DNA from 2 places in the Variovorax sp. PBL-H6 genome. Region 2 is predicted to be linked to the other one. Evidence: riboswitches for the same ligand, from Rfam matches in the RefSeq annotation. Region 2 holds a riboswitch; the other holds the start of a gene.
What was found. Region 2 has a riboswitch for glycine ahead of gcvT (glycine cleavage system aminomethyltransferase GcvT). Riboswitches for the same ligand answer to the same signal wherever they lie in the genome.
Positions count from the first base shown of each region.

Region 1: it holds a riboswitch for glycine, as region 2 does, so the genes downstream of both, G3W89_RS02510 (D-amino acid dehydrogenase) here and gcvT (glycine cleavage system aminomethyltransferase GcvT) in region 2, are expected to answer to the same signal.

Region 1 covers NZ_LR594659.1:504,407-508,591, forward strand. The annotation lists gene G3W89_RS02505 (NAD(P)(+) transhydrogenase (Re/Si-specific) subunit beta) at 1-701, shown strand, start outside; gene G3W89_RS02510 (D-amino acid dehydrogenase) at 763-2,067, opposite strand; glycine riboswitch at 2,156-2,260, opposite strand; gene treF (alpha,alpha-trehalase TreF) at 2,431-4,119, opposite strand; gene G3W89_RS02520 (SDR family NAD(P)-dependent oxidoreductase) at 4,106-4,185, opposite strand, start outside.
Region 2 covers NZ_LR594659.1:2,802,670-2,806,854, forward strand. The annotation lists gene gcvP (aminomethyl-transferring glycine dehydrogenase) at 1-94, opposite strand, end outside; gene gcvH (glycine cleavage system protein GcvH) at 141-512, opposite strand; gene gcvT (glycine cleavage system aminomethyltransferase GcvT) at 563-1,735, opposite strand; glycine riboswitch at 1,774-1,887, opposite strand; glycine riboswitch at 1,899-2,001, opposite strand; gene G3W89_RS13245 (hypothetical protein) at 2,019-2,930, opposite strand; gene G3W89_RS13250 (TRAP transporter large permease) at 3,218-4,185, opposite strand, start outside.

The DNA.
Region 1 (4,185 bases), 2.3 Mb from region 2:
GCATCGGCTTCAGCTTGAACAACGCGATGCTCATCGTGGCCGGCTCGTTGGTGGGCAGCTCCGGCGCGATCCTGAGCTACATCATGTGCAAGGCGATGAACCGCTCGTTCTTCAACGTGATCCTGGGCGGCTTCGGCGGCGAGGCGACGGCTGCCACCGGCGCAGCCAAGGAGCAGCGCCCGGTCAAGAGCGGCAGTGCGGACGATGCGGCCTACATGCTCTCCAACGCCGAGACGGTGATCATCGTGCCGGGCTACGGCCTGGCGGTGGCGCGTGCGCAGCACGCGGTCAACGAGCTGGCGCAAAAGCTCACCGAGAAGGGCGTGACGGTGAAGTACGCGATCCACCCGGTGGCCGGGCGCATGCCGGGGCACATGAACGTGCTGCTGGCCGAGGCCGAGGTGCCCTACGACCAGGTGTTCGAGATGGAGGACATCAACGGCGAGTTCGCGCAGGCCGACGTGGCGATCATCCTGGGGGCCAACGACGTGGTGAACCCTGCTGCGCTCACCAAGGGCACGCCGATCTACGGCATGCCGATCCTGGAGGCGTACAAGGCCAAGACGGTGATCGTGAACAAGCGCTCGATGGCCGCGGGTTATGCCGGGCTGGACAACGAGCTGTTCTACATGGACAAGACCATGATGGTCTTCGGCGACGCCAAGAAGGTGGTCGAGGACATGGGCAAGGCGATCGAGTAACGCGAGGCGGCCCCCTGCTCGCAACAGGACGTGCGGGCGGGGCGTGGCCCCGCTCTTTTTCCTAGGCCTGCGCCAACTGGATTGCCGGTCGCCTCGACAAGCCCCCGGTGAACGCGAAGTCCACCTCGGGCGCAAGCCCGCTCACGATGCGCGCGATCGACTTGCCCGAGCCGCATGAATGCGTCCAGCCGAGCGTGCCATGGCCCGTATTGAGGAAGAGGTTGGGCATCTTCGTCGCGCCGATCAAGGGGACATTGCTGGGTGTCGCTGGCCGAAGACCTGTCCAGAATTGCGCCTGCGTGCTGTCTCCGGCGCCGGGGAACAGTTCTTCGACGCGCCGCACGATCGCCTCGCAGCGAACGCGGTTCAGGTCGCGGTCGTAGCCGTTGAGTTCGGCCGTGCCCGCGACGCGCAGCCGGTCGCCGGCGGCCGACGTGTAGCGAGAAAACACGAGCTTGAATTCATCGTCCGTCAACGACACCTGGTAAGCCTTGGACGCATCCTTGACCGGCAGGGTGACCGAATAGCCTTTCGCCGGATAGATCGGCAGCCGGATGCCCAGCGGTGCCGCGTAGAGCGGGCTGAGCGAACCCATGGCGAGCACGAAGGCATCGCCGCGGATGCGTTGGAAGCGACCTTCGTGGTCGGTCGCTTCGACGTGATCGACCTGACCGCCAGCCTCGCGAATCGCGGTGATCGTGTGGCTCATCAGGAACTTGACGCCCGCTGCTGCGCAGATGTTGACCAGTTCGCGCGCGAAGCGATTGGCGTCGCCCGACTCGTCTTCGGCCGTGTAGGTGGCGCCGGCCAGCTGCGGTCGGATGTGCGCCAGGGCGGGCTCGATCTTCACCGCCTCCTCGGCCGAAATTACCTCGCGCTCACAGCCCAGTGCGCGCATTTGCTGCGCCGGCTTCAACGCACCGTCGAACTCCTTCTGCGTGGTGTAGAAGTGCAGGATGCCCTGCGTGCGTTGCTCGTAGGCAAGACCGGTGTCGGCGCGCAATTGCTGCAGCGTCTCGCGGCTGTAGGTCCCCAGGCGCACGATCTGCTCGATGTTGTGGCGCGTGCGCGCGGGCGAGCATTCCCGCAGGAATTGCAGGCCCCAGAGCCATTGACGCATATCCGCGCGAATGCGAAACAGCAGCGGCGCATCTTCCTTGCCGAGCCATTGCAGTACCTTGATGGGCGCACTCGGGTTAGCCCAGGGTTCGGCGTGGCTCACCGAGATCTGCCCGCCATTGGCGAAGCTGGTTTCGGCGGCCGGCGTGGCCTGGCGGTCGATGACCGTCACTTCGTGGCCGAGTTGCTGAAGGTAGTAAGCCGAGGTGACGCCGAGCAGGCCGGCGCCGAGAACGATCACGCGCATATCAAACCCTTTGAAGGTTGCAGCGCTCGAACGCACGGAAACGGAAGCTCTTTGAAAAACGGGAGCAACCGGACTGTGAATCCGAGTTGCCGCTCCCCCTGTCCTCGGTACCTGAGAGTTTCACCCGCGGCGCCCGCGGCGGGTTTGCTCCTTCGGTGCATCACGTGCGTGATGGCTCTCCAGACGGCTTTGACACTTGGTGCAGTACAGGCTCGTTGCGTGAGCCGACCTGAGCGTTCATGGGAGTTTGCGCCTTCGGTGGGACCGTCTTCTCAAGTCGGTCCGCTCTCCTGCGGCTGCGAGTCTAGTCGAGTCGCTGTTGAATGTCGAGGACGCAGCCGCCACGCCGGCGCCGACAACCGCTCACAGGTGCCGCGGCGACGGATCATGCGAGACGCAGCGCCCGGCACTGTGTCTCGGCCGTTTCTGCAACAGCGCGCTCGTGACGCCGTTCGTCCACCCGAACCCGTCCTGCAACGGATACTCCCCGCCGCCGCCGCCCGCGGATCGCTCTTCCTTTACCGAGCGCAGCGCATACTTTTCGACCAGCTTGCCCTCGCGTTCGTACACCGCCGCGACGGTGGCGAGCCAACGGCTCGCGATCGTGCTCGAGAGCGACCGGCATCCGTAGGCGGCGAATCCCCAAATCCCCATCCACTGCAGCGGCGCCCAACCATTGGGCCGGTCCCATTGCTGGTCACTCCAGTACTCCGTGGTCGACAGTCCGCCCGGGGCGAGCATCCTTGCCGACACGGTCCCGGCCAGCGCTCGTGCCTGCGCCGGATCGGCGAGTCCCACGAAAAGAGGGACGACGGATGCGGCCGTCAGGCAGTTCCGCCGCGCGTCGCTGCGCCAGTCGTAGTCGAAGAAGGCTGCTTGCCCGGAGTCCCAGCAAAGTTCGATGACCGCGGTCCGACGTTCACGGGCGCGATCCGCAAACTCGCGGGCGCTCGCCGCATCGCCGGTACGCTTCGCAAGTTCCGCGATCTTCGCCTCCAGCTTGTAGAGGAACGCGTTGAGGTCGACCGGCAGTATGTCCGTGGTGCAGATGCTCGTCAGCGAGGGTGCCGTGGCGGCGCGCGCGTGCAACGGCACCGGGCCGCGGCCACGTGGCGGCGCTTCGCGCAACCAGCGCGTGCTGAAGTCCCAGCCCGATTCGCACGCAGCTCGCAGATGGCGGTAGACCTCGGCGGGCTCGCGCCGGCATGCCCTCACCGTTGCCACATCCTCGAGCCACGACTCCTCGCGGGGCGTGTCCCGGTCGTCCCAGTAGCGATTGAGCAGCTTGCCGTCGCGCAGGCGCACGACGCGGCGCCCCGCCTGGCCGGGTGCGAGCCCCTCGCATCCTGCCATCCAGTAGGCATGCTCCTGGCGCAGCTGCGGCAGGAACTTCGTCTCTTCCGCGGCACCGTACCGCTGCGCGAGCTCGACCATCAGCGCAAACACCGGCGGCTGCGAGCGGCTCAGGTAGTACGTTCGCGTCCCATTCGGAATGTGCCCGTAGGTGTCGACCAGGTAGGCGAAGTTGTGGACCATGTCGCCCACCATCTGCGAGTGACCAGCGCCGGCGAGTCCCAGCATCGTGAAGTACGAGTCCCAGTAGTAGAGCTCGCCGAAGCGCCCGCCCGGCACCACGTAGGGATGCGGCAGCTGCAGCAGCGAGGCATGCGGCGGATGCACGCGGGGATGCCGAGTCAGGACTTTCCAGAGGCTCCCGATGTGCTCGCCGATGGGTTGACCCGGAACCGAGACGTACTCGCCGGTTGGAGGATGCGTGGGCCTGAAGTTCGCGTGCACGAATTCCGCGAGGTCGAAACCCGGCTCTCGGAATCTGGCGCGGTAGGCCGCGAGGATGGCTGCCGGTTCGCCGCGCGGGGCGCAGTCCACGAAGGTCTTGCTGTCGGAGAAGATGCTCGACTGCTGGACCGCGGTGAACAGCTCCTGGTAGCGATCTGCCGGCGTGAGCGTGTCGGGCGCGGGCGCCTGCGCTGCCTTTCTCGAACGCTGCGCGTCACCTTGTGTGCCGAGCACCTCGTAGTCACTGCTCGGCATAGTTCCAGAGCAAGCCGCCATCCACCACGCTCGTCGTGCCCGTGATGTAGTCGGCGTCCGCAGAGG
Region 2 (4,185 bases):
CCTCGGCCTCGATGCCGATGTGGCGGGCGATGAATTCGCCCGCGTTCTCGAGATCGGCGAGGGTGGGCGGAGAAGGCAGGGTGGACTTCGGCATGGTTGGTGAACAGGGTGGCAGGATCAGGAAACCTTGGCAGTCCGCTTCAGGCCTCGTCGGCGAACTTGTCGTAGGCGGTCTTGTCGAGCAGGGCGTCGACCTGTGCGGGCTCGGTGATCTTCATCTTGAAGAACCAGCCTTCGCCTTCGGGCGCGCTGTTGGCCAGCGAAGGATCGGCGCGCAGCGCCTCGTTGACCTCGGTGATCTCGCCCGAGACAGGCATGAACACGTCGGCCGCGGCCTTGACCGACTCGACGACGCCGGCGACCTCGCCCTGGGCATAGCCTTGGCCGACCTGCGGCAGGTCGACGAAGACCACGTCGCCCAGCGCATCCTGTGCATGCAGCGTGATGCCGACCGTGGCGGCCCCGCCCTCGGCGTTCACCCACTCGTGGTCCTTGGTGTACTTGATGGTCATGGAATGGCTCCTGGGAAAGAAATGGAAATACGAGGTCGAGCGGCAGGTCTTCAGCCGCGGTAGTAGCGGGCGGGTACGAAAGGCAGGGTAGTGACCTCCATCGGCACCGGCTTGCCGCGCACAATGGCCTGCAGGCGGGTGCCGGGCTCTGCGTAGGCAAGGGCAACATAGCCCATCGCGACCGGCCGGTCCACCGTGGGGCCGAGCAGTCCGCTCGTGACCCGCCCGATGTCGACGCCTTCGAAGGACTGCAGCGCCGTGCCGTCGCGCACCGGTACGCGCTCCAGCGCCACGAGGCCGACGCGCTTGCGCTTGAGTGTCTCGTGGTCGACATGCCCGGCGCTGCCGGCGTCGGCCGTGAGCTGCGACAGCACCCTGGCGGCGCCCGGAAAGCCGCCTTCGCGCGCGCCGCCGCTGCGCCGCACCTTCTGGATCGCCCAGTTGAGCGAGGCCTCGACGGGGGTGGTTGTGTCGTCGATGTCGTTGCCGTAGAGGCACAGGCCGGCTTCCAGCCGCAGCGAGTTGCGTGCGCCCAGGCCGATGGGCTGCACCTCCGGCTGCGCCAGCAGGAGCCGAGCCAGGGCTTCCGCATCGCGGCCGGCAACAGAGATCTCGAAGCCGTCCTCGCCGGTGTAGCCGCTGCGGGTGGCAAAGGCCGCGATGCCGCCGATCTGCACCGCGCCACCCGTCATGAAGACGAAGCGCTCGATGCCGGGCGACAGGCGTGCCAACACCGCGGCGGCCTGCGGCCCCTGCAGCGCGAGCAACGCGTGATCGGGTAGCGGCCGCACCTGGCAGCGCTGGCCGATCCTTGCCTGGATGTGCGCGATGTCGCCGGCCTTGCAGGCGCCATTGACGATCACGAAGATCGAGTCGTGACCTTCGTTGAAGAACATCAGGTCGTCGAGGATGCCCCCCTCGTCGTTCAGGAGCAGGCCGTAGCGTTGCTTGCCGGGTGCCAGGCCGATCACGTCGACGGGCATGAGGGTCTCGAAGGCTGCAGCGGCCTCGGGCCCGACCAGCCGCAGCTGGCCCATGTGCGAGATGTCGAACAGGCCGGCCGCGGTGCGCGTGTGCTTGTGCTCGGCCATGAGGCCGGCGGGGTACTGCACCGGCATCGAATAACCGGCGAAGGGCACCATGCGGGCGCCGAGCTCGACGTGAAGGTCGTACAGGGGGGTCTTTTGCAGATTGTCGGAAGCGGAGGCCAAGGCACTCTCCATCAGGGGGGCAGTCCGGATCCATGGCGGTCAGGCCATGGGCCACCCCTGCTGTCCGCTTTACCTGAGAGATTCGCCCCACGATCGGGGTTTGCTCCTTCGGTGGGCAACCTTCGCTTCAAGGCAAAGCGTCGCCTCTCTCCAGCAAGGAAACGCCCGATACCCGGGCGCCTCGTCAGTCCTTTTGCCTGAGCGTTCGGGCCCCTTGTTCGATGGGCCCTGCGCCTTCGGCGGCCCCGCGCTGCGAGGCTCTCTCCTGACCGGCCGAGTGTAAGGGAAACAGGGCTTAGGACCGCTCCAGCCGCAGCCGGCGCAGCAGGAATTTCTCCCATAGCTTGTCCGAAAGGAACTGCAGGGAGCGCCGGATGTGCTCGCGTGCATTGCGGGCGTCATACGGTGACCGGATGTCGGCGCCGAGCTGCCGCGCGCGCAGGCTCAGCATGTGCTCCGACAGGCAGCAGCGCGCCTTCATGCGCAGGTCCTCGAAATTGTCCGGGCCGAGCGGACTGGCCTTGTGCCATTCGTGGTCCCATTTGAAACCGCGCTTCTTCTGCACGCCCTGGCCCTCGTCGCTGATGAGCCAGGCGGACACGAAATCGACATAGGGCTCGCCCACATGGTCGCGGAATACGCCCCGCTCGGGCTCGAAGCGCTCGTTGACCAGCGAATCGAGCAGTGCGTTGCCGGGCGAAAGCGTGCCCAGCCGGTGGCGCAGCGTGTCGTTCATTGCAAAGCAGTAGGTCGACACCCATTCGAGCAGCGGTCCCATGGGGGTCATCGTCGAGCGAGGGAAATCGTTGATCTCGCCGAACAGCCACGGGGCCGGGTGCAGTGCGAGCTTTCGGATCTCGCCGCCGAAGCGCTCGAGCCGGCGCTCGCTCCAGGCGTGGTTGAGCGCGACGGTGTCGTTCGAGAAGAGCCACACGTCAGGCTGCTCGCCGCGCGAGAGCAGGGTCTCGATGCCGCTGTCCCAGCCGGAGAACTCGCGGTTGCTGTTGTCGCCGGGCACCACCAGGCCCTGCTCGGAAGCCATGCCGGTTGCGCTTTCGGCGGGCCTCGCGCGGGCGTTGTCGACGATCACACTCGAGAAACGGTCGCCGTCCTGGGCCAGGCGGGTTCGCAGCTTTTCCAGGACCTGGAGCGAACGGTCGCGGTGCTGGTCGCCGAATTCCAAATGAACGAAACCGTAGCTTGTCATGCGTGCAGGGGAGAGAAGAAATCAGGTGCGGGCGGGCTTCGCCCATGCGTCGCTCGCCGTCGCGAGCTTCGCAAATATTACCCCTCGATGCAGAGAGCGGCGATGCTGTCTGCGGGAGCGGCTCGAATTCCCAAGCCTATTCATGAACGAGGGGTCTCCCTTGTCAGCGAAGACGCCGTGTCGCCGACCGCCCTGTAACCCCTTGTTCTCGTTGCACGGCCTCCTCCTCGCAGTGCCACCGGATGCACCCTGATCGAGCCTCGGCTCAGGCCGCCGCCGGGTCTGAACTACTTCGCATAGACAAGATCGCGCAGCCCGAGAGAAATGCCCGGCACGTAGGTGATGACCATCAGGCAGGCCAGGATCACCAGCACAAAGGGGATCAGGTGCGCGACCATGCGGTCCAGCGAAATGCGCGCCACGGTGCAGGCCGCGAACAGGTTGACGCCGAACGGCGGCGTGATCATGCCCAGGGCCAGGTTGACCACCATCACGAGCCCGAAGTGCACCGGGTCGATGCCGAAGTGCTGCGCAACCGGCGCGAGGATCGGCGCCAGCACGATGATGGCCGCGCTGGTCTCGATGAACATGCCGATGATGAAGAGTGCCGCGTTGACCCCGAGCAGGAACATGGCCGGCGACTTCAGCACGGCCTCGAGCCAGTGGCCGATGGCCTCGGGCACGCCGGCGCGCGTGATCAGGAAGGCGAACAGGCCCGCGTTGGCGATGATGAACATGATCACCGACGACGAGATCACCGACTTGCGCAGCACCGCATAGAGCTGCTGCGGCTTGATCTCGCGGTAGATCAGCAGGCCGACGACGAGCGCGTAGAGCACGGCCACGGCCGAAGCCTCGGTGGGGGTGAAGATGCCGCCGTAGATGCCGCCGAGGATGATCACCGGCATCAGCAGCGCCCAGCCCGCGCGCCAGGTGGCAATGCCCACGCCCAGGCGGCCATCGCCGTCGTTCTTGCCGAGGCCCTTGACCTTGCAGTAGATGTAGACGAAGCCCATCAGCGCCAGGCTGATCAGGATGCCCGGGCCGAAGCCGGCGATGAACAGTTCGCCGATCGACACCTCGGCGCTCACGCCGTAGAGGATCAGCGGGATCGAGGGCGGGATGATCACGCCCAGCTCCGCGCTCGTGGCCTGCAGCGCCGCCGCGTAGCTGGTGGGGTAGCCGTGCTTGATCAGCGCCGGGATCAGGATGGCACCGATGGCGAAGGTGGTGGCCACCGAAGAGCCCGACACCG